DNA from 3 places in the Blastococcus sp. SYSU DS0533 genome. Region 1 is predicted to be linked to each of the others. Evidence: predicted binding sites of a transcription regulator. Region 1 holds the regulator's gene; each other region holds the start of a gene.
The links. Region 1 encodes LexA, which represses DNA repair genes until DNA is damaged. Its sites were predicted from a motif close to TCGAACANNTGTTCGA; they were not measured.
Positions count from the first base shown of each region.

Region 2: the regulator LexA is predicted to act here: its motif matches at 3,569-3,584, upstream of dnaB (replicative DNA helicase).
Region 3: the regulator LexA is predicted to act here: its motif matches at 6,055-6,070, upstream of ACI79W_RS01350 (DUF222 domain-containing protein).

Region 1 covers NZ_JBJGZZ010000007.1:133,215-143,046, forward strand. The annotation lists gene ACI79W_RS11115 (LysM peptidoglycan-binding domain-containing protein) at 871-1,185, opposite strand; gene lexA (transcriptional repressor LexA) at 1,572-2,336, shown strand; gene ACI79W_RS11125 (enoyl-CoA hydratase/isomerase family protein) at 2,400-3,188, opposite strand; gene ACI79W_RS11130 (ABC transporter permease) at 3,185-5,014, opposite strand; gene ACI79W_RS11135 (extracellular solute-binding protein) at 5,058-6,149, opposite strand; gene ACI79W_RS11140 (ABC transporter ATP-binding protein) at 6,212-7,360, opposite strand; gene ACI79W_RS11145 (CaiB/BaiF CoA transferase family protein) at 7,357-8,634, opposite strand; gene ACI79W_RS11150 (IclR family transcriptional regulator) at 8,745-9,500, shown strand; gene ACI79W_RS11155 (hypothetical protein) at 9,504-9,832, opposite strand, start outside.
Region 2 covers NZ_JBJGZZ010000019.1:19,985-29,816, reverse strand. The annotation lists gene ACI79W_RS17885 (ferredoxin reductase) at 1-242, shown strand, start outside; gene ACI79W_RS17880 (fatty acid desaturase family protein) at 271-1,467, shown strand; gene ACI79W_RS17875 (hypothetical protein) at 1,570-2,067, opposite strand; gene dnaB (replicative DNA helicase) at 2,114-3,484, opposite strand; gene rplI (50S ribosomal protein L9) at 4,156-4,602, opposite strand; gene rpsR (30S ribosomal protein S18) at 4,614-4,850, opposite strand; gene ACI79W_RS17855 (single-stranded DNA-binding protein) at 4,940-5,422, opposite strand; gene rpsF (30S ribosomal protein S6) at 5,425-5,712, opposite strand; gene ACI79W_RS17845 (hypothetical protein) at 5,899-6,921, opposite strand; gene ACI79W_RS17840 (deoxyribonuclease IV) at 6,992-7,858, shown strand; gene ACI79W_RS17835 (glycosyltransferase family 87 protein) at 7,838-9,340, opposite strand; gene ACI79W_RS17830 (transglycosylase domain-containing protein) at 9,362-9,832, opposite strand, start outside.
Region 3 covers NZ_JBJGZZ010000001.1:256,231-266,062, reverse strand. The annotation lists gene ACI79W_RS01380 (NADH-quinone oxidoreductase subunit D) at 1-379, opposite strand, end outside; gene ACI79W_RS01375 (NADH-quinone oxidoreductase subunit C) at 396-1,145, opposite strand; gene ACI79W_RS01370 (NuoB/complex I 20 kDa subunit family protein) at 1,142-1,816, opposite strand; gene ACI79W_RS01365 (NADH-quinone oxidoreductase subunit A) at 1,830-2,192, opposite strand; gene ACI79W_RS01360 (geranylgeranyl reductase family protein) at 2,282-3,550, opposite strand; gene ACI79W_RS01355 (phosphoribosyltransferase) at 3,638-4,297, opposite strand; gene ACI79W_RS01350 (DUF222 domain-containing protein) at 4,546-6,051, opposite strand; gene ACI79W_RS01345 (hypothetical protein) at 6,160-6,360, opposite strand; gene ACI79W_RS01340 (DNA polymerase beta superfamily protein) at 6,384-6,782, opposite strand; gene ACI79W_RS01335 (demethylmenaquinone methyltransferase) at 6,871-7,590, opposite strand; gene ACI79W_RS01330 (isochorismate synthase) at 7,626-8,870, shown strand; gene ACI79W_RS01325 (dihydrofolate reductase family protein) at 9,007-9,582, shown strand; gene ACI79W_RS01320 (hypothetical protein) at 9,564-9,779, opposite strand; gene menD (2-succinyl-5-enolpyruvyl-6-hydroxy-3-cyclohexene-1-carboxylic-acid synthase) at 9,820-9,832, opposite strand, start outside.

The sequences.
Region 1 (9,832 bases):
GCCCCGTCCACCCATGGACGCCGGGATTGCGGGACCTGGTCGCCCAGGCGCATCGGCCGGGTGAGCAGGTCGCGCTCGAGGTCTGCGGGCGGGGTCCAGCCGTACCCGGCCGGACGCCTCTCGACCGGGTGCGGGGAGCGCGCGGCGGGCACCGCGCAGGCGCCCGACCGGCTACCCCGGCCCGCCGCCGGCCCACCTGCCCCGACGGGAGGGAGGTGGCGGGTGTCGGCGGCACTGTCCCGACCACCCGCCGGCGCCGCGACCGGGGCACGGTGACGACCGGCCGGGGCCGGAGGCACGGACGTCGCCGACCCGGAGGGCGCCGGGACGGATGGCGCCGGCACGGCGGGGACCTCGTCGATCTCGGGCGCCCGTCGCCGACCACCGGACCGGGCAGTGGCCGGACGTCCAGCGCGGGCATCGCGCACCAACGGCAGGCTGGCCGTCGAGTCGCGGGTCGCAGGCCCGTCGGCCCCCGGGGCGGTTGCCCCCTGCGCAGGCATCGCCTGCGTCACCGGGACCGCGTCGGTGCGCGCCGGCTCGGGCAGCCGCACCGCTGCGAGCCCCGTCCACACCGTCTGCTCGACACCGCCGGCGACGACCCGGACCCACATCTCGCAGGCGCCGGCGTCATCGTGCCGCCACCCCAGCAGCTGCCCTGCCCGCCAGGCCCCCGCGTGGTGGACCTCGACGACCTGGGGCTGACTGGTGAACACCGCGGCGCGGCTCTCCATAGCGCTGGACACCCACTGACCGCAAGCGGCTGACGAGCACGGTCCGTAAACGTCCGCATACAAACGGTTGTCGAAGTCCACGACCGACCTTGTAGATCTCTCGCCATGCCGACCTCGGGCACCCGGAGTCTCCCGGTCAGGGCAGCACGAGGACCTGACCCGGCGTGATCGCCGCGCTCTCGAGCCCGTTCATCTGACGGATGTCGACGACGACGTCGCGCACGTCGCGCTCCCCTGCCACCGCACCCGCGATGGACCACAGCGTGTCCCCTGGCTCGACGATGACCTTCGCCGTCCCCATCAGCTCCAGCCCGTCGCGGGCCTCGCCGAGGACGGCGCCACCCAGGGCGACCACACCCAGCGCGAGGAGCAGGACGACCACCGCGACCACGCGGCGCCCGCGCGCCGTGAGGCGCAGCGGCGGGAGTGGCGCCGGCGCGCCGCTGCCCACGGCGGCCGACCGGACTGCGCCCGGCCGCCCCCCGGGGCGGACAGGGAGCCCGACTGGCTCCACGTACGCGCGGGGCGGCGGGAGCACCCGGAGGTGCCGCGCCGGCATCTCCGCAGCACCTCGCGGCGCGACGTCACCCGCCCCCTCCGGACGGACCCGCAGCGCGGTACCGCTGTTCATGTCTCCCACCCTCCCGACCGGTACCCCACCGGCCCGAACACCTGTTCGATTGGAACGCCGGTCCGATGTCTACCGGACGCCGCCGACAGAAGCGATGCGACACGGCTGATTTTCGAACGTGTGTTTGAACTGGACGGGGATCGGCGCTACGGTTCAGCGGACGGACGACGGGCGAGCGCTGCACGGGCAGCCGGCGAGGAGGAGACGTGGCGGACTCGAGCGGGACCTCCGGTAGCGGGCGCGGCACCCGTGGGGCGACCCCGGAGGCGGGCGGCACCGGGTCGGTGCGCGCCTTCCCCGACCGGACGGCCGACGGTGACGGGCTGACCCAGCGGCAGCGGCGGGTGCTCGAGGTGATCCGCGACTCGATCGACCGCCGGGGCTACCCGCCCTCGGTCCGGGAGATCGGCGAGGCCGTGGGGCTCTCGTCGGCCTCCTCGGTCGCCCACCAGCTCTCGGTCCTGCAGAAGAAGGGGTGGCTGCGACGCGACCCCAACCGCCCGCGCGCGCTCGACGTCCGGCTGCCCGGGGATGCCTCCCGCGGCACGGCCACCCTCGCCGAGCCGCCCGTCCTGGGCGAGGGCGAGCAGGCCTCCGCCCCCGCCTACGTCCCGCTCGTCGGGCGGATCGCCGCCGGCGGCCCGGTGCTGGCCGAGCAGGCGGTGGAGGACGTCTTCCCGCTCCCCCGCGAGCTCGTCGGCGAGGGGACGGTCTTCATGCTCAAGGTGGCCGGCGACTCGATGGTCGAGGCCGCGATCTGCGACGGCGACTGGGTCGTCGTCCGGCAGCAGCCGACCGCGGAGAACGGCGAGATCGTCGCCGCGATGATCGACGGCGAGGCGACGGTCAAGACCTACAAGCGCCGGGACGGCCACGTCTGGCTGCTGCCCCACAACCCGGCGTACCAGCCGATCCCGGGTGACGAGGCGACGATCCTCGGCCGGGTGGTCTCGGTCCTCCGCCGGGTCTGAACCACGACATCGGTGGTCGGCCGGACATCGTCCCGGCCGACCACCGACTCCGCCGCGCGGCGATCAGCGCCGCTGGTAGTCGCCGTCCCGCTTCTCGAAGAAGGCCCTCAGCGCCTCCTGGTGGTCCTCGGTGCGGAACATCTCGAGGAAGCGCTTGGTCTGCAGCGCCTGGCCCTGCGCGAAGTCCATCTCGAAGGCTCCCGTGACGGCCTCCTTCGTCGCCTCCACCGACAGCGGTGCGCGGGTGGCGATCCGCTGCGCCTTGGCGAGCGCGGCAGGCATCAGGTCCGCCGGCTCGTGCACCTCTGTGACCAGACCCCAGTTGAGCGCCTGCTGCGCGGTGTACCGGGCCCCGGTCAGCAGGATCTCCTTGGCCGGCCCCAGGCCGACGACGCGTGGCAGACGCCAGAAGCTCACGATGAGCCCGACGTTGACCCCGGCCGCCACGAAGAACGCCTCGGTGGAGGCGATGCGGATGTCGCAGCAGAGGGAGAACTCCAGGCCGCCGCCGATGGTCGCCCCGTTGATCGCGGCGATCACCGGGGCCCGGAAGTTCTGCACCCCGTTCAGCACCCGGCCGAACTCGGCCAGGTAGTCCTCGAGCTGCTCATCGCTCATGGACTGGTCCTCGCCGAGGTGGGCACCCGCGGTGAACGCCCGCCCCTCCCCCGTGATGACCAGGCAGCGCACCTGCTCGTCGGCATCCAGGATGTCCAGCGCCTTCATGAAGGAACGCCGGCTCTCCCAGCTGAAGGTGTTCGACGGCGGGCTGTCCAGGGTGAGGACGGCGATGTGCGGGGTCTCGTAGCGCAGGTGGACCCCGGGGCCGACGTCGGTCGTGGTCACGGTCATGCGGCTTCCTCCGAGGATGCGTGGGGGGCTGGGCGTGAGGTGGTCCGACGACGTCTGGATTCGCCGGGCCGGTGGTCGAGCAGTCGCATGGCGATGACCGCCACGACGATGTTGATCAGCAGGATGACCACCGAGAGGGCACCCACCCGCTGGTACAGCGACTCGTTCGAGAGGTTGTAGAGGACGGTGGCGATGGTCGGGTTCGCGCCGGTGTAGAGGAACACCGACATCTCCAGCTCCCGGAAGAGCAGGACGAAGTTGAGCAGGCCGGCCGCCAGGAGGGACGGGCGGAGCAACGGCACGGTGATGCGCCGCCAGGTGCGGGCCCACGAGGCGCCCAGGCTCCGCGACGCCTCCTCGACCTCGGCGCCGATCTGCCCCATGCCCGCGTGCACGTAGGCGAAGGTGAGCGGTAGCGCGCTGCCCACGTAGGCGATGAGGAGGATGGTGAGCGACCCGCCCAGACCGAACGGCGGCGCGGCGTAGGCGATGATCAGCCCGATGCCGAGGACGGCGCCCGGGAAGGCCAGCGGCGCCGCCATCGCCGGGGCGATCACCGCGTTGCTGCGCGCCCTGGTCCGGTGCACCAGCCACGAGGCGAGCAGCGCCAGCGCGAGCGCGAGCACCGTCGCCGCCACGGCGAGGAAGAAGCTGTTGCCCATGGCCGCCGTGATCAGCGGCTGGCTGAACACCTGCTCGTAGTTGCCGGTCAGCGTGAAGTTGTCCGCCCCGAACGGCCGGCCCAGGGCCTCGCGGAACGAGGTCGCCAGCAGGATGCCGAACGGCAGCACGATGCTGAGGACGACGACGAGCGTGCAGAAGGCCAGCCCCGCGACCCGGCCGGCAGGACCCAGTCGGGTCAGCTCCTGCCGTCCCGGCTTCCCCCCGATGACGGTGAACTTCTTGCCGCCGACCAGGCGCCGCTGGACGAGCAGCAGGCCCGCGATGATCACCAGGATCGGCACGGAGATGACTGCTGCCGCCTCGATCCGGGGAGGGAACTGCATGAGGCTCAGCAGGACGGTCGGGATCGTCTGGAAGCCGGTGGGCGCACCCAGGATGGCCACCGGTCCGAAGATCACCGCAGCGCTGACGAAGACGAGGATCGACCCGGCGATCAACGCCGGCGCGATGACCGGGAACGTCACCGTCCGCAGCACCCGCGCCCGGGAGGCACCCAGGCTCGCCGCCGCGTGCTCCAGCGCCGGGTCGATCCCCTCCAGGGCAGCCGACACCGGCAGGAAGACGAGGGGGTAGAGGAAGAGGGAGAGGACGAAGATGATCCCCCACGGGCTGAAGATGTCGAAAGGCGCGGTCTCCAGCCCGAACAGTGACATCAGGGTCGTGTTCAGCAGCCCGTTGCGCGGCCCGAGCAGCAGGATCCACCCCAGCGCCGCGATGAAGCTCGGCGCCGCGAAGGTGAGCACCGCCGTGCCGCGGAAGAAGCGCCGGAACGGCAGGTCCGTCCGCACGGCGAACCAGGCGACCGGGAGCCCGAGCAGCAGGCTGCCCACGACGGTGCCGGCGGCGATCCACAGCGAGTTGAGGATCGCCTGGACCAGGCGGGGTTCGCTGGCGAGCAGGCCGTAGTTCACGAGCGTGAACCCGCCGTCGTCGGCGACGAAGCTCTGGCCGAAGACCTGCGCCACGGGGTAGCCGATGAGCGCGACGATCGCGACCACCCACACCCAGCGCATGGAGCGCTCGAAGCCGGTGCCACGCCGCTGCGCCTGCCGCTGCCGGCGGGGCGCGACCCCGGTCTCCCGCGGGGCCCCCGCCGCGTCGGTGCCCGACGCGGCAGGGGCGGCGGAGCTGGTCAGCGCCATGACCGGCATCCCGGGGGCGCGGCGGAAGCGCTCGGTCGCCGGCTCATCGGTTGAACAGCTCGGCGAACCGCGCCACGACGTCCTCGCCGCGCTCCTCGATCTCCGACAGGTCCGCGGTCAGCAGCGTGGCGTCGGAGAGGTCGGCGCCGGACGGCGGCTGGGGACCGCCCTGGAGCACGCTGCGCCCGCCCTGGTCGGCGAGGGCCTGCTGGAAGTCCTCGCTCAGGTGGTACTGGACGAGCAGCTTCGCGGCGTTCGGGTGCGGCGCGTCGGCGAGCATCGCGAGCTCGGAGGCGAACGACGGCACGCCGTCCTCCATGAAGGCGATCTCGAGGGGCTCGCCCTCCTCCGCGGCGCTGATCACCGCCGACTCGATGGCCGGGATGCCGATGTCGGCCTCGCCCGTGAGCACCAGCTGGGCGAGGGCCAGGCTGCTGTCGGTGACGGCGACCTGCCGTTCGGCCAGCTGCCCCAGCCACTCCTCGCCGTAGAGACCCGTCAGCATCGTGTAGTAGGCCAGCGCCGTGCCCGACGCACCGGGGTCGGCGCTGATGATGGCGCCGTGGTCCTCGCTCGCCAGCTCCTCCCAGGTGGTGGGGAGGTCCGCCGGGTCGGTGTTGGCGGAGTTGTACATGATCCCCAGCGGGACGAGGCTGTAGGGCACCTGCGGGTTGTCCGGGTTGTCCAGGCCCTCGCTGATGTCACCGAGGTTGGGCACGTCGGCGTCGGTGATGACGCCTTCCTCCGCCCAGTCCTGCATCGTGCCGGGGTCGGTGAGGCTGACGACGTCGGCGTTGACCGAGCCGCTGGCCAGCTCCGCGGAGATGGAGTTGGCGATCGCCCCCGAGTCCTCCCGGGTGAAGGTGACCTGGATGCCGAACAGCTCCTGCATCCGCTGCTGGAGCAGCTCCAGCCCCGGACGGGTGTGCCCCCCGGCGTAGAGGACGACGCCGCCTTCCTCCTGCGCGGCCTCGACGAGCTCCTGGTCGATCCCCTCCACCGCGGCCGGCTCGCCGCCGGATCCGGCGTCCGACGCCGGAGTGGTCGAGCCGTTGCCGCAGGCGGCGACGAGCAGGACGGCCACGGGGACGGTCAGGCTGGTGAACAGGCGGCGCGCGGAGCAGTGGTTGAACACAGGGCCTCTTCTCGGGTGGGTGACGCTGTTCGGACGGGTTGGGTGCGAGGTCGCGGCGGCGCTCATGCCGCGGACCGGCCGGGGACGGGTGCCGGGACGGCGGGGACATGGCCGGTGGCGGTCGTCCCGGGGCGGTCGCCGAGCACTGCGGCGGCCCCGCGGTCGACGCCCAGCGACACGGGCTGGCCGGGCTGGAGCCGTCCGACGCTCGGACCGGTGGCCTTGATCGGCTCGCCGAGCCCGGGGAGTTCCACGGCGTACTGCACGTGATCGCCGAAGAACAGCGCCTCGCGGACCACGGCACCGGAGCCGTGGCCGGGGTCGGCCGGGGTGAGCCGCACGTCCCCCGGGCGCACGGAGACCATGACCGCCTGACCCTCTCCCAGCGGGCCGTCCGCCGGCTCCTCCGCCTCGACGGCGACGCCACCGGGGAGTTCGAGGGCGACCGATCCGCCGCCGGTCCCGCGGACGGTGGCCGGCAGCACGTTGGTCGCCCCCAGGGCGCGGGCGACGAACCCGGTGCGCGGCCGCCGGTAGACGTCCTCGGGGCTGCCGACCTGGACGATGCGGCCGTCGTGCATCACCACCAGCCGGTCGGCCAGCGACAGGGCCTCCGCCTGGTCGTGGGTGACGTAGACCATGGTCACGCCCAGCGACCGCTGGATCCGCTTCACCTCCGACCGCATCTCCTCCCGCAGCCGGGTGTCGAGGTTGGAGAGCGGCTCGTCGAGCAGGAGCAGCGCGGGGTCGTTGACCAGGGCCCGCGCCAGCGCGACGCGCTGCTGCTGACCGCCGGACAGCTGGTGGGCGTAGCGGTCGGCCAGACCGTCCAACTGGACCATCGCCAGCGCCTCGTCGGTCCGCCGCCGCACCTCCGCGCGGCCCACCTTCGCCGTCGTCGGCCCGTAGCCGACGTTCTCGCGCACGCTCAGGTGGGGCCACAGCGCGTAGCTCTGGAAGACGACCGACATCCGCCGGCGCTCCGGCGGCACGAAGGTGCGCCCACCGACCAGGACCTCGTCGCGGAGCCGGATCTCCCCGGCGTCCGGGCGCTCGAATCCGGCGATCATCCGCAGGCACGTGGTCTTGCCGCAGCCGCTGGGCCCCAGCAGCACGACGGCCTCGCCCTCCTCGATGGAGAGGTCGACCCCGTCGACGACACGGGCGGCGCCGAAGCTCTTGGTCAATCCGGACATCACGAGGTGGGTCACGCGGGTACCTCCGTCGGCTCGGGAGAGGGGGCCTCCGACGCGGTACCGGGGTGATCCCCCGCGGAGGTGGTCAGCAGCACGCCGTCGGCGAGCAGCTCGTCGATGTCGGAGGCGGACATGCCGGCCTCGACCAGGACCTCACGGCTGTGCTGACCGAGCAGCGGCGCCGGCCGGCGGATGGCGGCCGGGGTGCCGGACAGCTTCACCGGGGCTCCGATGTGGCGCACCGTGCCCATCCGGGGGTGCTCCGTCTCGACGACCATGTCGCGGGCCCGCACGTGGGGATCGGCGTAGACCTGCTCGATGTCGTAGAGCGGACCGCTGGGCACACCCGCGGTCTCCAGCAGCTCGAGCCACGCGGCGGTGGTGCGGGTGCGGAGCCTCGTCGCCAGTTCGCCCGCCAGTTCGATCCGGTGCGTCATGCGCCCCGGGTTGTCGGCGAAGCGGGGGTCCAGGGCCAGGGCCCGGCAGTCCAGCGCCTCGCACAACCGTTCCCAGTTGCGCTGGTTGGCCGCTCCGATGGCGATCCAGCCGTCGGCGGTCGGCAGCGCCTCGTAGGGCGCCGACAGGCGGTGCGCCGAGCCCATCGGACGGGCCACGTCGCCGAGACCGAAGAACATCGCCGTCTCCCAGACGGTGTAGGCGATCCCTGCTTCCAGCAGCGAGGTGTCGACGAACTGGCCCTCGCCCGTCCGCAGCCGGTGGATGTAGGCCGACAGCACCCCGTAGGCCGCGAAGACGCCCGCGTTGAGGTCGCAGATGGGCACCCCGACCTTGACCGGCGGGCGCCCGGGCTCACCCGTCATGCTCATCAGCCCGCTCATCGCCTGCGCCACCAGGTCGTAGCCGCCACGCCCGGCGTAGGGGCCGGTGGCGCCGAAACCCGAGATGGAGCAGTAGACGAGCCCTGGGTTCTCCGCCCGCAGCGCCGCCTGCCCCAGCCCGAGTCGGTCGAGGAGCCCGGGCCGGAAGTTCTCCACCAGCACGTCGGCGTCCCGTGCCAGCCGGCGGACGACCTCGGCCCCCCGCGGGTCCTTCAGGTCGACGGCCAGGCCCCGCTTGTTCCGGTTCATGGCGTTGAACGCCGGCGACGTCTCCACGTCGGGACCGCGCGACATGCGCCGCGTGTCGTCCCCGCCCTCGGGCCTCTCGATCTTGATCACATCGGCGCCCATGTCGGCCAGCAGCATCGAGCAGTACGCCCCCGCCATGACCTGGGTGAGGTCGAGGACCCGGACCCCTGCGAGGGCGCCCGGCTGGACGGGTTCGGACACGTGGTGCTCCCTGCTGTTGACGGTTGTGCCACTACGTGGCACGGTGAACCGCGTAGTGGCACGGTATGACGCGGGCCACAGTAGGGAGCAGGGGAGGTGACGTCAACCACATGAGATCGGTGTCCGTGGCGCTGGCCGTGCTCGAGGCCGTGTCGGAGCGCCAGCCCGTCGGGGTCAGCGAGCTCTCCCGGGCCATGAACCTGCCGAAGTCCACGACCCAGCGGATGCTGCTGACACTCGGGGAGCTGGGGTGGATCCGGGCAGGCGGGGAGGAGCCGACGCGCTGGTCGCTCACCGCGAAGGCGATGGCGATCGGCTCGCGCCACCGGGGGGACGAGGAGATCCGGCGCGTCGCGCTGCCGGCCATGCACCGGCTCTCCGCGGCGACCGGTGAGACGGTGCACCTGTCGGTCCCCGACGAACGGCGGATCGTCCTGCTGGAGAAGATCGAGGGCGTCCACCCTGTGCGGACCAACGCCGTCGTCGGGCACGGCGCGCCCATGCACACCACGGCGTCGGGCAAGGCGCTGCTCGCGGCCATGCCGGAGGCCCAGGCGGCGGCCCTGCTCCGGGCGGCGCCGCTGGAGGCCCTGACCTCGCACACGGACACCGACGCCGACGCGCTGCTGCGCGAGCTGGAGCAGGTGCGTCGGCAGGGTTACGCGGTCACCGTCGGCACGCGGCACCCGGACATCGCGGCCGTGGGTGCCGCGGTCCTCGGTGGGGCGGGGCGGCCGGTGGCGACCCTGAGCCTCTCGCTGCCGGCGCAACGGCTCCCCCGCCGCCTCTGGCCGGTCTACGGCGACCAGGTCGCCCGGGCCGCCGAGGAGTGCAGCCGGGAACTCGGCGGCGGACGCCCTGTCTGACGGTCAGGGCCGGCGGCGCAGCCGACCAGTCAGCCAGACGACGAGGGTGGCGACGGAGGCCGCGATCAGCGCCGCGGCGATCGGCGAGCGGTCCGAGCCGGTGGTCAGCTCGGCGAGGGAGGGCGGCGGCGCCCCGCCGGGCGCCGGGCTCGTGGCGGCGGCCGCGGCCGGCAGGGCCACCACGGTGACGGCGCTGGGCAGGCCCTCGCTGGCGACGACCAGCGCCTGGCTGTCGGCGGTGAAGCTGATGGCCTCGCCCTGCGGCGATTCCGGCAGCGCCACCCGGAGCGGCTCCCCGCTCAGGGCGCCGACCACGTCGGATCCCGTCAAGG
Region 2 (9,832 bases), on a different contig from region 1:
ACGGCACGACGCTCGAGGCCGACGGCGCCACGCCGATCCTCGACGCCGCCGAGGAGGCCGGGGTCCTGATGCCCAGCGGCTGCCGGATGGGCATCTGCTACGGCTGCGTGCTGCCCCTCCGCGAGGGTGCCGTCCGCGACCTGCGCAACGGCGAGATCACCACCGCCGAGGACGTCGGCGACGGTGTCCTCATCCAGACCTGCGTCAGCGCCGCCGCCGGCGCCTGCGCCATCGAGCACTGACCCAGCCCCAGACAGAGGAGCTCCCACGATGACCGTCCTGCAGAAGAAGCCCGAGAACCCGATCGCCCACCTCACCCCCGAGGACATCGAGCTCATCGGCAAGGAGCTCGACACGATCCGCCAGGAGGTGCGCGACAGCCTCGGCGAGGACGACGCGAAGTACATCCGCACGGTCATCGACGTGCAGCGGAAGCTCGAGCTGGGCAGCCGCGCCGTCCTGCTGTTCTCCAAGTTCCCGCCGGCGTGGGTGCTCGGCACCGCCGGCCTCTCGATCGCCAAGATCCTCGAGAACATGGAGATCGGGCACAACATCCTGCACGGCCAGTGGGACTGGATGCGCGACCCGAAGATCCACTCCACGACGTGGGAGTGGGACATGGCCAGCCCGGCCGCGCAGTGGAAGCACTCGCACAACGAGCTGCACCACACGTACACGAACGTCGTGGGCAAGGACAACGACCTCGGCTACGGCATCATGCGCGTCGACGAGGACCAGAAGTGGCACCCGATGTACCTGGCGCAGCCCCTCTGGAACTTCATCAACGCCTGCTTCTTCGAGTACGGGATCGCCGCCTACGACCTGGAGCTGGGCAAGAACCTGGCCACCAAGAAGCGGCGCAACGACCCCAAGTTCCGCGCCGCGGCCAAGCAGGTGCTGAAGAAGATCCGCAACCAGGCGGCCAAGGACTACGTCGTCCACCCGCTGCTGTCGGGTCCGTCGTTCCTGCCGACGCTGGCGGCGAACTTCACCGCCAACGTGGTGCGCAACCTCTGGTCGCACTCGGTGATCATGTGCGGTCACTTCCCCGAGGGCGTCGAGACCTTCGAGAAGACCTCGATCGACGGCGAGACCCGCGGCGAGTGGTACCTGCGGCAGATGCTGGGCTCGGCGAACATCTCGGGCAGCAAGGCCATGCACATCATGACCGGCAACCTGAGCCACCAGGTGGAGCACCACCTGTTCCCGGACATCCCGAGCAACCGGTACGCCGAGATCGCCCCGAAGGTGAAGGACATCTTCGACCGGTACGGCCTGACTTACCACTCCGCCCCGCTGTACAAGCAGGTCGCGAGCGCGTGGCACAAGGTCATCCGGCTCTCGCTGCCCAACGGCTGGCTGGCCGAGACCACGCCGAAGAACGCGCCGGCGCAGGTGGTCAAGCTGGTCCGCATGACCACCGGCGGCAAGAAGGTCCGCCGCGAGCTGATGCGCGCCGCCGCCTGACCGAGCTTCCACGTCGTGAGGCGTTGAATTGTCAGAGGCCCAGAACCGATCCGGTTCTGGGCCTCTGACGCTGGAGCTCAGGGCGTCGACGCGCCCGCGCCGTCAACGGACATACCGCAGGCCTTCCCCGTTCCTGGTCAACCGGTTCAGGCAACGGCCCGCTGGCCACATCTCCACGGACACCGCCAACGCCATGCCCTCGACGGCCAGCCGGGTGTACACGGCATCCGCTGGGAGCGTCCGGGTGATGGGTCGGAATTCCAGGTTCGAGTAGTCGTCGTTCTCGAACAACTCAGATGCGGTCGCCGTCATCGACACGATCTCCACACGACCCAGGTCGGAGTCGGGGACGCCCGCAGCCCGTGCCTGGTGAAGGGCCGCCAAGACTTCGGAACCGTCCTCGGTCAGGTGCCGGCGGAATCGGTCGGCCAGGTTTCGCGCCTCCCCGACGTAGAAGGCGTTGGGCTGGACGAAGACGCGGTAGACAGCCGGGTGACCGTCCAGAGCAGGGTTGAAGTCGTAGGCGCCTCTGCCCTGGTCCCAGACGATGGTCGCGCACTCCTGGAAGAACAGGCGTCCGTCGATACCGACCGACTCCACGGGGTAGGCCGTAGCACCCGCGGAGCCGTTGCTGGAGACGGCCACGTCAGTTGGCCATGTCCACGAAGCGGCTGTAGTGGCCCTGGAAGGCGACGGTGACGTTGGCGGTCGGGCCGTTGCGGTGCTTCACCAGCATGATGTCGGCCTCGCCGGCCCGCGGGGATTCCTTCTCGTACATGTCCTCGCGGTGGATCATCATCACCATGTCGGCGTCCTGCTCGATGGAGCCGGACTCGCGGAGGTCGGACAGCATCGGCTTCTTGTCCTGCCGCTGCTCCGAGCCACGGTTCAGCTGCGACATCGCGATGACCGGGACCTCGAGCTCCTTGGCCAGCAGCTTGAGCGCGCGGGAGAACTCCGAGACCTCCTGCTGGCGGCTCTCGACGCGCTTGCCCGAGGTCATCAGCTGGAGGTAGTCGATGACCACGAGCTTGAGGTCGTTGCGCTGCTTGAGGCGCCGCGCCTTGGCCCGGATCTCCATCATCGTCATGTTCGGCGAGTCGTCGATGTAGAGCGGGGCGTCGGCTACCTCACCCATGCGACGGGCCAGCTTCGCCCAGTCCTCGTCCGACAGCGTGCCGGCGCGCATGTGGTGCAGCGGCACCTTCGCCTCGGCCGAGAGCAGGCGCATGGTGATCTCGTGCTTGCTCATCTCGAGCGAGAAGATCACCGCCGGCATCTGGTGCTTCACCGTGGCCGATCGGGCGATGTCGAGTCCCAGCGTCGACTTGCCCACGCCAGGACGGGCGGCGATGACGACCATCTGCCCGGCCTGCAGGCCGTTGGTGAGCTCGTCGAGGTCCCGGATGCCGGTCGGGACGCCGCGGGCGGTGCCCCCGCGGGAGGCGATCGCGTCCAGCTCGTCCATCGTCGGCTGGAGCACGTCCTCGAGGCGCGAGTAGTCCTCGCTCATGCGCTTCTCGGTGACGTCGTAGATCTCCTGCTGGGCGCGGTCGACGATGTCGTCGACGTCGCCCTTGCCGCCGGCCGCGCCGTAGCCCAGCTGCACCACGCGGGTGCCGGCCTCCACCAGGCGCCGCAGCACCGCCTGCTCGGCGACGATCGCGGCGTAGTAGCCGGCGTTGGCCGCCGTGGGCGTGGACTGGATGAGCGTGTGCAGGTAGACCGCGCCGCCCATCTTGGACAGCTGGTCGGTCCGGTTGAGCTCCGCGGCGACGGTGATCGCATCCGCCGGCTCGCCGCGCCCGTAGAGGTCCAGGATGCAGTCGAAGATCACCTGGTGCGCCGGCCGGTAGAAGTCGTTGCCGTGCAAGACCTCCACCACGTCTGCGATCGCGTCCTTGCTCAGCAGCATGCCGCCGAGCACCGACTGCTCCGCCGCGACGTCCTGCGGCGGCTGCCGGTCGTACTCCGGCGCCGTCACGGACGGTCGGCTGAACTCGTCGGCCACCGCCACGGGGGTACCTCCATCTCCTTGCGGGCGCGCCCGCATCACCACCGCGCGCAGGGGAAGTACGCGAGCTCGACGGGCAGCGCCGTGCCGAACGCCTGTTCGGCTCCTGCCTACCGGAGGGGACCGACAAACACGTCGTCCGCTCGGTGGCGGGGAGGACGTTAGGAAGCGCAGCAGGCCGCGTCCACCACCGGTGTGCACGCCGATCTGCACAACTTGTGGACAAGTCGGTGGACGGAGGCGTGTCGACATGTGGACGAGCCGGGGGACAGCGACCGCACATCCCCGGGCTCGCCGTCGCTGACCTGCACGGACGACTCCCACCGCGTGTGGACGGGAAAAACTTCGGAAGAAACTTGGGGGCGACGCACCACGAGTCACAACGGTGCGCGGGCGGCCGCCGGCCAGGCGGGAGCGGGCGCGCGGCGCCACCGTCAGCGCAGCGGGGGTGGCGCCCGGGGGTCGCCGCCACCGAGCGCGGGTCCCGCAGCCCCTCAGCGGCCCCGTGCGGCCCTGCGAGTGCCGACCCGGCCTCCGGGGGCCCGGGGGATCCGTCGCGGCGCCCACGGCGTGCAACGGCCGGAGGTGGCCAGCGGCCGGAGACGCCACGAGGGGCGCCGGACCCACGTCCGACGCCCCTCGTGCAGCCCGGTCCTCTGCGGGACGGGCGTGGTTCAGCCCGCGACGACCTCGATGGTCAGCTGGGCGGTGACCTCCGGGTGCACCCGCACGGTGACGGTGTGCTGGCCCGTGGTCTTGATGCTGCTGGGCAGCTCGATCCGGCGACGGTCGAGCTCCGGGCCGCCGGCAGCCGTGACGGCCGCGGCGACGTCGGCGGTGGTGACGCGACCGAACAGGCGTCCGCCGTCACCGGCGCGCGCCGGAACCCGGACGGTCAGCCCGGACAGGCGGCCGGCCAGCGTCTGCGCCTCCTCGTGCGAGGCCACCTCGCGGGCGGCACGCGCCCGGCGCAGCGACTCGACCTGCTTCTGCGCGCCCCGGGTGGCGACGATGGCCAGCCCGCGGGGCAGGAGGTAGTTGCGGCCGTACCCGCCCTTGACCTCGACGGTGTCGCCGGAGGACCCGAGGCCGGTGACCTCCTGCGTCAGGATCAGCTTCATCGTGCTCATGATCAGCGCGCCGTCGAGGTGTAGGGCAGCAGGGCCATCTCACGGCTGTTCTTCACGGCCGTGGCGACGTCCCGCTGGTGCTGGCTGCAGTTGCCGCTGACGCGGCGGGCACGGATCTTGCCGCGGTCGGAGATGAACTTCCGCAGCAGGGTCGTGTCCTTGTAGTCGATGTAGGTCGCCTTGTCCTTGCAGAACTGGCAGACCTTCTTCTTGGGCTTGCGAACAGGGGGCTTGGGCACCGGAGTTCTCCAGTAAGTGAGGGAATGGAACGGCCCCTCTGCAGGGTCCCGCCGCGAGCGTGCGAGCGGTGGGGGGCAGAGGGGTCCTTTCAGAAGGGCGGCTCGTCCGACGGACCGGCGGGCGTCGACCACGGGTCGCTCGCGCCACCGCCGCCGCCGAAACCACCGCCGCCGCCACCGCCACCGAAGCCGCCGCCACCCTCACCGCGCGAGGCGCGGGTGACCTTGGCCGTGGCGTAGCGCAGCGAGGGGCCGATCTCGTCCACCTCGAGCTCGACGACGGTGCGCTTCTCGCCCTCCTTCGTCTCGAAGGAGCGCTGCTTGAGGCGTCCGCTGACGATGACCCGCGAGCCGCGGGTCAGCGACTCGGCCACGTTCTCCGCGGCCTGCCGCCAGACGTTGCAGCGGAGGAACAGCGCCTCGCCGTCCTTCCACTCCTGCGACTGGCGGTCGAAGGTCCGCGGCGTGGAGGCCACGGTGAAGTTCGCGACGGCAGCGCCCGACGGCGTGAAGCGCAGCTCCGGATCGGCGGTCAGGTTGCCGATGACGGTGATGACGGTCTCGCCGGCCATGGTCAGTGGACCTCGGGCCGCATCAGCTTCGTGCGCAGGACCGACTCGTTGAGGTTGAGCTGCCGGTCGAGCTCGGCCACCGCGGCGGGCTCGGCCTGGATGTCGACGACGGCGTAGATGCCCTCGACGTGCTTCTTGATCTCGTAGGCCATGCGACGCCGGCCCCAAATCTCGGTCTTGACGGTGCCACCGGAGTTGGTGACGACGGTCAGGAACCGGTCCAGCGAGGGCGCGATCGTGCGCTCCTCCAGGTCGGGGTCGAGGATGACCATCAATTCGTAGTGACGCACGGAGAACCCCACCTCCTCTGGTCTTCGCGGCTGCAGGGAATCTGCAGCAGGAGGGTCGTACACGCGTCGCGCGCCCCGGCAGGAGCCGGAACGCGCTGTTCCAGGCTACCAGCGGCCGGGGCGGGCGGGCCAGGCGCGGCACGGACGGGGGACACGGACCCCCGTCCCCGTCCGGACGGGCTGCGCTCAGCGGGACCCGCGGGCCGCCTGCGTGGTGCGCACGAGCGCCGCGGTGGCCCCGGCCAGGCTGACGACGGCGGCGAGCGCCGCAGCGGGCAGGGCGACCGGCTGGGTGCCGGCGGCGTCGACCACCTGGCGGGCGCCGTCCCCACCCGGAGCGGGGGTGCTCAGGCCGGCCAGCTGGCCGAACTCGGGGACCGTCGGACCGTCGTAGGTCCCCGCGACGCCCCCGGACCCGGCGCCGTCGGCGCCGCCGCCGGTGAGCCCGGGGACCACGAGCCGGGACGGGTCGATGGCGGCCGCCGCGGCCCGGGCCCCCGGCACGAGCTGGGCGACCCCGCCGGACCCGGTCTCGTAGGTGTACTGGTCACCCGGCACGTCCTCCGGCGCGGGCCCCGCTTCGGGAGCCGGGGGCTGCCCGGTCGTCGGCGGCTGCGGCGTCTGCGGAGCCGGCGCCGGCGGCGGGGTGGTCGAGGGCGGGGTGGCCGGCAGCGTCACCGGCGGCAACTGGGGCAGGTTCACGCCGGGCACGTCGGGCAGCGGCAGGAGCGTGTTCACGACGAGGGGCTGCGGCCGGGGCAGGGGCGGCAGGAGGGCCGTGGCGGCGTCGACGAGCGGCTGCGTGAGCGCGGCGCCGGAGCTCATCGAGTAGCTGAAGGTCAACCAGCAACCGGTGACGCAGCTGCGGTCGAAGCGCTCGGTGGCGCTCGAGCCCGGGGCCAGCTCCTCCTGACCCGACGGGAGGGTGAGCGTCACCTCCGTGCTGGCGGTGACGCTGACCAGGGACGGCAGCAGCCCGCCACCGCCGACCTGGAGCGTCTTGTCCCGGAGCTCGTTGACGAAGGTCACCGACCCGCCCTGGTCGATCGACACGACCAGCTGGGTGAGGTCCCGGATCGGCACGGTCGCCGTCGGAGCGGCGTTCGCGGCAGGGGTCGCCGCCACGGACGCCGCGGTGACCGCCAGCCACCCCAGGAGGCCCACGGCGATGCCCCGGCGGGCCGAGCGTCGGATGCGACCCGATGCCATGTTCTGCTACCTCCACGTCGACGTCACAGCTCTACCGGCGAGTAACCCCCGTCACAGCCTCAACGATGATGTGACCTCGGCGATACGGGTACACCGGGATTTCGTCGACGAACCGGAGATCAGCATGGGCAACCACCCGATCGGCGTACACGTGGGTGCCGGCCTCACCGACGAGGGGGAGCTCGACCGCGGCGGCCCGCTGGCCCGGGCCGCGGAGGCGGACGCCGACGCCGTTCAGGTGTTCCTGGCCGACCCGCAGGGCTGGAAGGCCCCGCGCCCCCGGCCCGACGCCGCCGAGCTGCGCGGCTCCGACGTCGCCGTCTACGTCCACGCCCCGTACGTCCTGAACGTGGCGACGACGAACAACCGCATCCGTGTCCCCAGCCGGAAGTTGCTGGGCACGCACGCCCGGGCCGCGGCCGACGTCGGCGCCCGCGGCCTGGTGGTGCACGGCGGCCACGTGCTGGCCGGCGACGACCCGGCGGTCGGCGTGGACAACTGGCGCAAGACCTTCGCCCGCCAGGCCGAGGAGGGCGGCTTCCCCATCCCCGTGCTCGTCGAGAACACGGCGGGCGGCGGCAACGCCATGGCCCGCGACCTCGACGCGCTGGGCCGGCTGTGGGAGGCGATCGGCGAGTTCGGCGCCGGTTTCGTGCTGGACACCTGCCACGGCTGGGCCGCCGGCTGGGACCTCGGCTCCGTCGTCGACTCCGTCCGGGCGGTCACCGGCCGGATCGACCTCGTGCACCTCAACAACAGCCGGGACCCGGCGGGCTCCGGCCGCGACCGCCACGCACCGCTGGCCGGCGGCGAGATCCCCGCCGGGCTGCTGGTGGAGGTGGCGCGGTCCGCCGGCTGCCCCGTCGTCCTGGAGACGCCGGGGGACGCCGCGGGCCACGCGGCGGAGATCGCCCTGCTACGCGACGCGCTCGGCTGACCGGCGGAGCACCCACCGGTCGGAGGCGTGCTCCAGCGGCCCGCCCGCCGGGTCGTCCACGCCCGGCCAGCTGGTGCGCACGACGTCGCGGTCGGGTGCCAGCACGTCGCGGACGACCAGTGCCATGAGCACCACCAGCGCGACGTCCCGCACGAGCACGGCGGTGTAGAACCACTCGACGTCCACACCGCGGTTGTCGGCCCCGAGGTAGTGCAGCATCGTGAGCGTCCACACCAGCACCTCGCTGGCCTGCCACAGCAGCAGGGACCGCCAGCGCGGGCGCGCCAGCACCGCGAGCGGCAGCAGCCACAGGGCGTACTGCGGGCTGTACACCTTGTTCAGGAGCAGGAAGGCCGCCACCAGCAGGAACGCCAGCTGCGGCACCCGAGGGCGCAGCGGGGCCGCCAGCGCCAGCCAGGTGGTCGCGGCGACGCTCAGCACCAGCAGCACGGCCACCACGGCGTTGAGCTGGCCGGGCGGCTGCCCCTCGGCCAGCGGGCCGTCGAGGAAGGTGCCGCCGGACCAGTGGATGAGCATCGCCCAGATCGACTCGGGGTTGGCGCCCCGGCTCCGGTTCAACGAGAAGAACCGGGCCCAGTTCTCTGGTGCCAGCACGGCGACCGGCAGGTTGACCGCCAGCCAGGCCGCCGCGGCGGCACCGGCGGCGGTCAGCCAGGCCCGCAGCCGACCGGCTCGCAGGCAGAGCGGGAACAGCACACCCAGCACCAGCAGCGGGTAGAGCTTCGCCGCCACACCGAGACCGAGCAGCACGCCCGCCACCGCCGGGCGGTGGCGGGCCCACGCCCACATCGCCAGCGTGGTCAGCGCCACGGCCAGCAGGTCCCAGTTGGTGAACGCGTGGACCAGCAGGACGGGGGAGAGGCCCACCATCGCGGCGTCCCAGGGCCGCCGGCCGGCCAGCCCGAGCACGCCCCGGGTCACGAGCAGCGCGCAGACCGAGAGCAGCAGGCAGGTGACGACGTAGTAGCTCTGCACCGGGAGGGCATCGGGCAGGAGGCCGACACCGGTGGCCAGCCGGTCGTAGCCGCGGGCGATCACCGCCGCGAGCTGGATCAGCCCCCCGGTGAGCACCGGGTACTCGACGGCGGAGTCGAGGTAGGGCACCGACCCGGTGTCCAACCCGTAGATGCCGAAGAGCGGGACGGCGTCGTTGTAGCAGAGGTGGGTGTACTGCTTGGAGCCCGTCCAGTTGCCGTCGGAGCACGGCGCCTGCTTCACCCAGGCCGCAGCGAGCACCAGGGCCGTGAACAGCAGGCACACCCGCAGCGGCGTCCAGAACAGGGCGCGCCCGGTGACGGCGAACCGGCCCCACGGGCCGCCGACGGCCTCGCTGGCCTGCCGGACGACCGGATCGGTCCAGGAGGGCACCACGCGGTCCGGGGTGGACGGCGGCTGCGTTCCACGTGGAACGCGCACGGGCCCGTCCGCGGTGGCGGACGGGCCCGTGGGCGAACTGCTCATGCGAGCAGTGTGCGTGATCGGTCAGTCGACGGGTGGCGGGGTGACGGGGCCGGGTGTGCCGCCCTGGTCGCCACCGTTGCCACCGCCACCGCCACCGCCACCGCCGCCACCGGGGTTGGTGGCGCCGTTGGGGATCGCGGGATCGCCGGGCGCGGGGTCCCGGCTGTCGGGCACCCCGTCGCCGTCGGTGTCGGGGTCGACCGGCTGCTGCGTCGGACGGGTGCTCACCGCCGGGTCGTTCGGGGCGAAGTCCTGGCCGTCGGGCACCCCGTCGCCGTCGGTGTCGACCGGCCGCGGGGCGGCGCTGGTCGTCGGCGTGCTCGGGGTCGGCGACGCGGCCGGGGTCTCCGCCGGCGGGGGCGCCTGCGTCGTCGGCGCGGGCACGCCCTCCCCGGAGTCGCCCTTGATCAGCGCCCGGTCCGGCAGGTCCTCCTCCGGGGTACCGGCGAGCACGGCGTCCATGAACCCCTGCCAGATGGCGCCGGGCAGGCC
Region 3 (9,832 bases), on a different contig from region 1:
CCTCGACGCCGAGCAGCTTCTCCACCGCCAGGCAGTAGCCGGCCTCGTTGAACAGCGGCGCGAGGTAGTCCATGCGGGTCACGAAGGTCGTGCCCTGCACCCAGTTGCGGTACTCGGTGTTCTTCTCGATGCCGGTGTGCAGGTAGCCGATGACGACCCGCGCCTTGGTGACCGTCTCGCCCTCGAGGTCGAGGACCAGCCGGAGCACGCCGTGCGTGGACGGGTGCTGCGGGCCCATGTTGACGACGAGGCGTTCCTCGCCGTGCGGATCGGCCCCGAGGGTGACGTCCCAGTCCCCGCCGGTGACGGTGTAGACCCGGCCCTCGGTGGTCTCCCGCGAACCCGCATAGGGGTCGGCGGGGTCGTAGGTCGTGCTCATCGGTGCCCTCCCCCGGTCACCGGTAGGCCCGCCGCGTGTCCGGCGGCGGGATGACCGCGTCGTGGTACTCCACCGGGATCCCGCCCAGCGGGTAGTCCTTGCGCTGCGGGAAGCCGTCCCAGTCGTCGGGCATGAGGATCCGGGTCAGCGCCGGGTGGCCGTCGAAGACGACGCCGAACATGTCGTAGGCCTCCCGCTCGTGCCAGTCCGCCGTCGGGTAGACGCCGGTGACCGAGGGGACGTGCGGGTCCTCCGCGCTCACCGCCACCTCCAGCCGGATGCGGCGCCGGTAGGTCATCGAGGTCAGGTGGTAGACGACGTGCAGCCTCGGCCGGCCGGGCGCGACCGCGGGGCCGCCGCTGTCGAGGTAGTCGACGCCGGAGACGCTGCTGCACAGCTCGAAGCGCAGCGCCTCGTCGTCGCGCAGCGCCCGCACCAGGGTGAGCAGGTGCTCGCGGGCCAGGAAGTAGGTGATCTCACCGCGGTCGACCAGCACCCGCTGCACCGCGGCGGCGTAGGTGCCCTCGCCCACGGCCTCGATGAGCGCGTCGGTGACCTCGTCGAACCAGCCGCCGAAAGGGCGGTCGGTGGAGTGCAGCGCGACAGCGCCGCCCGGCTCGACGCGGACGAGCCCGCCGAAGCCCGAGGTGTCGCCGCTGCCGGCGACACCGAACGCGCCCTTCCGGAAGCCCCCCGCGGGCGCCGTGCTGTCGTCGTACCCGGCCTCCTCGCGGCCCGGGACGACCGACCCGCCGTCGTTGCTCACCGGCCGCTCCTCTCGCCGGGCAGCAGCACCGCGTTGCCGCCACGCTGCTCGATGGCGAACTGGCCGGCCCGCCCCTGGGCGGCCGCCTCCTCGTAGGCCCGGCGCTGCCGCTTGTCCGCGCGCACGGTGGAGGGCATCTCGACGAGCAGGTCGCGCGCGGTGCCCTCCTCGCGTGCCCGCTCCAGCTCCCGCGCCCGCTTGGGGCCCAGCGGCTCGTGCTGGATCTTGTGGTGCAGCTTGAGGATGGCGTCCATGAGCATCTCCGGCCGCGGCGGGCAGCCGGGCAGGTACATGTCCACCGGGACGACGTGGTCGACGCCCTGGACGATCGCGTAGTTGTTGAACATGCCGCCTGAGCTCGCGCACACGCCCATCGCCAGCACCCAGCGGGGCTCCGGCATCTGGTCGTAGATCTGGCGCAGGACCGGGGCCATCTTCTGGCTGACCCGCCCGGCGACGATCATCAGGTCGGCCTGCCGCGGCGAGGCCCGGAAGACCTCCATGCCGAAGCGGGCGAGGTCGTAGCGGCCGGCGCCCGAGGCCATCATCTCGATCGCGCAGCAGGCCAGCCCGAACGTGGCGGGCCACAGCGACGACTTGCGCGTCCAGTTGACCAGCTTCTCCACGCTGGTCAGCAGGACGCCGCTGGGCAGCTTCTCCTCGAGTCCCATCAGTGCTCCCCCGTCAGTCCCACTCGAGCCCGCCGCGCCGCCACTCGTAGGCGAAGGCGAGGAAGACGGTGCCGATGAACAGGCCCATCGCGACCAGGCCCCACACCCCGAGGGCGTCGTTGGCGACGGCCCAGGGGTAGAGGAAGACGATCTCGATGTCGAAGACGATGAACAACATCGCCGTCAGGTAGTACTTCACCGGGAACCGGCCGCCCGTGAGCGGCTGGTCGACCGGCTCGATGCCGCACTCGTAGGCCGCGAGCTTGGCGCGGTTGTGGCGCCGCGGACCCACGAACGGGGCGACGGCCACCGAGAACAGCGCGAAGGCGGCGGCGAGGGCGAACAGCCCGACGATCGGGACGTATGTCGAGAGCATCAGCGGCACCCTAGGGTGATGGAGGTCACGTACGGGTAACGGTCTCGGTACGGAGGGTCGGTGTCGGGGCGGGTCGTCACGGCAGCCACTCAGGTCGCCGGGGTCAGTCGCAGGAGCACCGCGAGCGCGCGGTCGACCATGTCGCCGTCGCGGCCGTCGGACAGGTTGCCCATCACCCGCAGCGCCGCGTCGGTGACGGCGGGTCGGCGCAGCCCGCGCGCCATGGCCAGCCGCACGACGGCGGGGCGGGCCAGCAGCGCGAGGAAGCCCAGCCCGAGGCGGTGGTGGCGGCCCAGCTCGGCGCGCAGCCGGCCGGGGTACCGCTGCAGGACCGCCTCCCGCGCCGCGCCCGCCTGCTGCGCGAGCGCGGCCACGGCGGTCTCGGCGGCCATCCGCCCGCTCTCGAGCGCGGCGCTGATCCCCTCGCCGCTGCACGGGTTGACGGTGCCGGCGGCATCCCCGGCCAGGAGCAGCCCGCGGGTGTAGGCCGGGCCGCGGCTCAGCGCCATGGGCAGCCCCGCCCCGCGCAGGGGGCCGACTGCGTCGTCCTCGCCGAGCCCGTCCTCCGCGGGGAAGAGGTCCAGCCACCGGCGGAGGACCGAGCGCCGGTCAGCCCCGGTGCCGCGCCGGGTGTCGAGCAGGCCGTAGCCGACGTTCGCCGTGCCGTCACCCATGCCGAAGATCCAGCCGTAGCCGGGCATGGTCTCGCGCGACGGGCCGTCGGCGGTCAGGTCGAAGGCGATGTCGAGGTACTGGTCGTGGCTGCGCCGGCTGCGCACGTACCCGCGGAGGGCCACCCCGAGCGGCCGGTCGGTGCGCCGCAGCAGCCCGAGCCCCTTGGCCAGCCGGCCGGAGAGCCCCTCCGCGGAGACGACCAGCGGCGCACGCCAGGTGACCGGCCGGCGGTCACCGGTCGCGGCCCGGACGCCGGCCACCCGCCCGTCGTCGTCGAGCAGCGGCTCGGTGACGGTCGTCCCGGTGACCAGCCGGGCGCCGGCGGACCGGGCGTGGTCGGCCAGCAGCGCGTCGAGCTGGCGCCGGGGGCGCACCAGGCCGTGGTCGGGCCACGAGTCGAGCCGCGGCCAGTCGACCTCGGCGACGCGACCGCCGCCGTGCACCCGGAGTCCGCGGCGGCGCACCCAGCCCGCTCCCGCGGTGTCGACGCCCATGTCGCGCAGCGCCTTCACGCCGCGCGGGGTCAGCCCGTCGCCGCAGACCTTCTCGCGGGGGAACTCGGCCTTCTCCAGCAGCGCCACGTCCAGCCCGGAACGGGCGAGGTGCCAGGCCGCGCTGGAGCCGGCCGGACCGGCGCCGACGACCACGACGTCGGCAACGTGCGCCGCTGCGGTCCGCGCCATCTCGCACCTCCGGTCCGTCGTCGAGCCCGGTGCCCTTGTGAAAAGGTTCACAAGGCCGTCGGTCCCGAGTCTAGGCCGCTGTGTGATCTAGCCGACAGTCCCCCCTCGGTGGAGCGCGTCGAGGACCTCCTCGTCGGAGGTCTCGGAGAAGTCCTCGTAGGCCTGCCCCACGGACCGGAAGCTCGCCGGCGCGAGGGGGCACTCGACGTCGTCGACGATCTCCGCCAGTTCGGCGAGGGCCGCGCGCGGACCCACCGGGACGGCGACGGTGAGGCGCGCCGGCCCGCCTGCCCGCACGGCGGTGACGGCGACACGCACGCTCGCACCGGTGGCGAGGCCGTCGTCGACGAGCAGGACGTGGCGGCCGGCCACGACGGGAGCAGGCCGGTCGCCGCGGTAGGCCTCCGTCCGGCGGCGCAGCTCGGTGAGCTCGCGCTGGCGGACGGCGTCCACCGCGGCCGGGTCCGGGTCGACGCGGTCGCGGACCGCGGGCACCCAGACGGTCTCCACGCGGTCGCCGATCGCGGCGAGCGCCCCCATCGCGAGCTCCGGTTGACCGGGCGCACCGAGCTTCCGTACGACGAGGACGTCGAGCTCCGCGCCGAGCGCGCGGGCCACCTCGGCGGCGACGAGGACGCCGCCTCGGGGCAGCCCGAGGACCAGCGCACGGGCGTCCGCCCGCCCGGTGAGCGCGCCCGCCAGCACCCGCCCGGCGTCGCGGCGGTCGGCGTAGCGGGCGCGCTGCACGGGGGTGCTAGACGATCGGGACCGGGTCCGACTCCGGTCGCGGCGTGCCCGGGTCGTCCGGGTCGGGCTTCGAGATCGGGTCGGGGAGCGGCTCCACCGGGTCCGTCGGCGCGGAGTCGGGGTCCTGGGGCTGGGGTGAGGCTGGTGTCGTCATGCCTGGTCGTTAACCACCGGGCGGCGCGGCACACCTGGCCGCGCCGCCGGCCGGACTCGACCCGGATGGATCGACGACCGTCCCGTCGGCGCGGTCAGAACGGCGGCGGTTCCTCCGGTGGGCGTGGCGGTGGAGGCGACGCGGGGAGTGCGGGCTGCGCCGACAGGTCGCGCAGACCGGGAGGCCGGGTGGTGCGGGTGACCCCGCTGGGCGTCGTCACCCGCAGGGTGCCGTCGGGTAGCAGCTCGAACCGCCAGCCGCGGGCGAAGGTCTTCAGCCGGTGGTGCCTGCGGCACAGGCAGCAGAGGTTCTCGCAAGCGGTGCGACCACCGCAGTCGTACGGCACCACGTGGTCGGCGTCGGTGCGCCCGGCCGGCCGGCCGCAGCCCGGGTGCCGGCAGGTGCGGTCGCGGAGCCGGAGGAACCGCTTCTGGGCCGCGGAGGCGTCGTGCCCGGCCACCGGCGCCGGGCACCCCGTCAGCGGGCAGCCGCAGTCGGCGGCACCGCCGTGCGCCGGGCAGCCGCGTGCGGCGAGCCGGCGCAGCTCTGCGGCGGTCACCGCGGCAAGGAGTGCCCCGACCGCCCCGGTGATCGCCACCGCCCGGCTGCCGCCCGGAGGGGCCTGCACCCCCAACGCGCCGAGTCGGGCCAGGAGCTCGCGGAGGTGGGCGGCAGTGATCGGGATGCCGTCCACGCTCGGCCCGGCCTCGCTGCCGAGAGCGCCGGCGCCTGCCGGCCGGCCCAGCGCTGCCAGCGGGGCCACCACCGTGACGTGCCCGGTCATCGCGGGGCGGGAGGTGTCCCACGGTCGCAGCACCAGCGCGGCGTGCGCCTCGGCCCGGAGGACCCCGATCGGCCGGTCGTCGCCACCGGTGCGGGCGAGTTGGGCGGCCTGGTCGATCGCCGACCACATCGCCGCCGCCACCGGCGAGGGCAGCTCGGTGGTCAACGCCGAGAGCCCGTCGCCGGTCGGGTGCACCCGCACCCCGGCCCGCGCCTCGGCCTCGGCGCGCCGCCGCTCGGCGTACTCCTCGTCGGCGGCGATCGCGGCGGCCACCAGCTGCGCTCGCAACCGGCCGGACGACAACCCCGCCGCTCCGGGGAGCAGGGCGGGGACCACAGCGGCGATCACGTCGTCGGAGGCATGGCCGAGCACGCCGGCGAACACGCGGGCGCGGAACCAGTCCAGCTCGCCGGCCGCGCACGCGGCCCAGACAGCGGGCATCCGCTCCACCAGCAAGTAGGCGTCGGACAGCACCCCGGCGGCGAACGGCCGGGAGCAGTTCAACACCGCGGCCAGCTCGTCGGGCAGGAACTCGCTCGTCCCCGGCACCGGCGACCCCGGCCCGCGGCGGCGGGCCCCCGGGTGCCCCGGGGGCGGGTCGTCGGTGTCGGGGCGGTCGGCGGCCAGCCCCATCACGAGCTCCGCCTCGTAGGCGGCGTCCATGGCCCGGCGCGCCTGCAGCCGCCGCAGCTCGGCGGCCTTCTCGGCAGCGGACAGCGCCCCCACCGGCAAGCGCGCCACCGTCGGCCGCGACTCGAGCAACCACCCCACGAGGGCACCCTCGAGGGCACTGCGGGAGAGCTCGGCGGTGGGCACGGATCGAACATACGTACGAGGTACGACAGTTCCGGTTCGACCGTGAGCGATGGACGGGACGGAGGCCGACGAGCGGATCGCCGGGCACCCCGCGTCGCACCGCGTCCCTCAGCCGGCTGCCCGATACCCCACGTGCGCGCGGTGCAGCCAGTCGTCCACCCACGCCCGGTCCGGCTCGGCCGGTACCGCCGGGCTGTCCTGCCGATCCACCAGCCGCGCCTCGACGGAGGCCAGCTCGGCGAGCACCTCGTCCAGGTCCACCTCGCCCCGGCGGATCGCGCGCAGCCGGGCGCGGTCCGGCTCGGGCACCGGCAAGGGGATCCGCCCGGTCGTCAGGAGCTCGATCCTTTGGACGCCCAGCCGCAGGGCGTGCATCGCGTACTCGCTGTCGTAGCCGTGCTCGAGGACAGCTCGGGCCGGTTGGTGTGCGCGCCCGCCTCCCCGGTCATCGCCGACTTCTGCGCGCGGAGGTAGTCCAGGAAGCGCTCCCCGGCCCGGCGTGAGACGAACCGGTGCGCGTTGTCGGTCAGCTCGGCGCCCACCTCGTCGCGGTGCACGATCTCCTCGTCGGGCACGAAGAGCAGCAGCACCGATTGGTTGCCCTCCAGGGCCAGCCGCGCCCAGGTCTGCGCCGAGTACACGACGACATCGAGGTCACCGGCGCCCGACCGGTTCGCCAGGCCACCGGGCCGGTCCCAGGCGGTGTGCCGGTGGTACTGCTCGAACTGCACCCACCCCCGGGAGCCGGCGCCGGCGCCGGCGGGTGGGCGTACCCAGGGGGCAGCGACCGGTCCCCCAGGAGCACCCGCGCCCGGCGGCTCACCCCTTGCGGCCCCGGTGCAGCGCGACGATGCCGCCGGTCAGGTTCTGCCAGGCGACGTCCGCCCAGCCGGCCTCCTGCAGGCGGGCGGCCAACGCAGGCTGGTCGGGCCACGCGCGGATCGACTCGGCCAGGTACACGTAGGCCTCGGGGTTGCTGCTCACCGCCCGGGCGATCCGCGGCAGCGCCTTCATGAGGTACTCGGTGTAGACGGTGCGGAAGGGCGCCCAGGTCGGGCTGGAGAACTCGCAGACCACCAGCGTGCCGCCCGGGCGGGTGACCCGGGAGAACTCGCGCAGCGCGGCGTCGGGATCGGCCACGTTGCGCAGCCCGAAGGAGATGACGACGCCGTCGACGCTCTCGTCGGCCAGCGGCAGCGCCATCGCGTCGCCGGCGACCTTGGGCACCGGGCGAGCGGCGCCGGCGCGCAGCATGCCCTGGGAGAAGTCGCAGGCGATCGCGCGCACGCCGCCGGCCGCGAGCTCGACCGTCGAGACCGCCGTCCCAGCTGCGACGTCCAGCACCGTCTGCCCCGGGCGGGCGCCGAGCGCCTCGCGGGTGGCCCGCCGCCAGGAGGCGTCCAGCCCGCCGGAGAGCACCGTGTTGGTGAGGTCGTAGCGCTCGGCGACCCGGTCGAACATCGCGGCGACCTCGGCCGGCCGCTTGTCCAGACCGGCCCTCACGCCGGCGGTGTGCGGGTTGTCTCGCCGGTCTGCCACGGCGTCGACGCTACAAGCCTGCCTAGGCTGGGTTCGTGACCGCGGCCGCCCTGACCTCCCCGGCAGCGGCCGCGCGCACCGCCAGCACGGTCCGCGCCGACGCCGCGGGCGAGCTGCTCGACCTGCTGCCGGCGGGCGGCGGGCTGTCCTGGGTGCGGCGGGGCGAGGGGCTCGTCGGCTGGGGCGAGGCGGCGCGGCTCGAGGTCTCCGGCCCCCGCGCGCTGGCCGAGGCCGCCGACTGGTGGGACGACTACGTGGCGAGGCTCGACGTGGAGGACGACCTCGGCGTCCCCGGGTCGGGGCCGGTCCTCTTCGGCAGCATCGCGTTCGACCCGGCGGCCGGCACGTCGGTCTTCGTCGTCCCCGAGGTGGTCGTGGGACGGCGCGACGGCGTCGGGTGGGTGACCGCGATCGGTGCCGCGCCCGAGCTGCCGGCGCCCGTCCGGGACGGCGACGGTTCTGCGCCCCGCCTCCGCTACGCCGACGGCGCGCTGGACCCGGCGAGCTGGTGCGCCGCCGTGTCGGCAGCCGTGGAGCGGATCGCCGCCGGCGACCTGGCCAAGGTCGTGCTCGCCCGCGACCTGCTGGTCTCCGCCGAGCCCGCCCTGGACCCGCGCCGGCTGCTGCACCGCCTGGCCGCCCGCTTCCCCGGCTGCTGGACGTTCGCCGTCGACGGCCTGCTCGGCGCGACCCCCGAGCTGCTGCTGCGGCGCAGCGGGCGGCAGCTGTCCTCGCGCGTGCTGGCCGGGACCGCACCCCGCGGGGCCGGCGCTGAGGACGAGCGGCTCGCCGCGGCGCTGCTCGGGTCGGCGAAGGACCGGAGCGAGCACGCGCTCGCCGTCGACTCCCTGGTGCGTGCGCTCGAGCCGTACTGCGACGAGCTGACCGCGCCGACGGGACCGGAGCTGCTCACCCTCGCCAACGTGCGGCACCTGGCCACCGACGTCGTCGGCCGCCAGCGAGCGTCTGCCGGGCTGCTGGAGCTCCTGGGTGCGGTGCACCCGACGGCCGCGGTGTGCGGCACCCCCACCGCCGACGCCGCCGCGCTGATCGGCGAGCTGGAGGGCATGGACCGCGGCCGCTACGCCGGCCCGGTCGGGTGGATGGACGCCCGCGGCGACGGCGAGTTCGGGCTGGCGCTGCGCTGCGCCGAGCTCACCCAGGACGGCGGGGCACGCCTGTTCGCCGGGTGCGGCATCGTCGCCGGTTCCGACCCGGCCGCCGAGCTGGCCGAGACCCAGTCGAAGTTCGCCGCGTTCCAGGCCGCGCTCGAGTCCTGAGCCGCCTCCCGCGACCGGTGTCGGTCCCGTCCAAGACCACGGACGCCCGGCGCCCCTACGGTCATGGCAGTGGGACGGCGCGAGGGCGCCGCCCGAGCCGAGGGAGATGGATCTCCTGGAACCGTGGAGGCACACCATGCCGCGTCAACTCGTCTGGACGGGCTTCATGACCCTGGACGGCGTCGTCGACTCCCCCGGCGGAGCCGTCGAGGGGCACCCCAGCGGTGGCTGGGTGCTCCGGACGCCCTTCGTGCCGGAGTCGTTCGCGCTGAAGGCCGAGGAGCTGGAGGAGACCACCGCGCTCATGTTCGGGCGGCGCAGCTACGAGGCGTTCTCCGGCAGCTGGCCCGGCTCCGAGGACCACATCGCCTACCGCGACCTGCCCAAGTACGTCGTGTCCGGCTCGCTCGGCGAGGAGGCGCTCGTCGACGGCTGGGGCCCCCAGGAGATCCTGCGGACGACCGAGGACGTCGCCGCGCTCAAGCAGACCGAGGGTGGCGCGATCTTCGTCCACGGCAGCGCCAAACTGGCGCGGAACCTCGCCCACGCCGACCTGATCGACCGCTACAACCTGCTGGTCTTCCCGGTGCTGCTGGGGTCGGGCAAGAGCGTGTTCAGCCGGACCGATGAGGACCGGCGGCAGCTGTCGCTGCGGGAGTCCGAATCCTACTCGAACGGTGTCATCAAGGCCCTCTACGACGTCGTGCGCTGAGCCGTGAGGGCGAGCGCACCGCCGGTCCCGCTGCGGAGCTGACCGGCGGTGCGCCCGCTGTACCGGCGCAGCGCGCGGGCGAGGTGCGGCTCGTCGTAGTAGCCCAGGTCCGCGACGACCGCGGCGGCCGCCCCGTCCAGCAGCAGGGTGGTCGCGGCTCGGGCGCGTTCGATCTGCTCGATCGCACGCCGGCTCACGGGGGCGCGCCGTGCCCACGGGCCCGCGCACCGCCGGCCGTCACCCCAGCGCC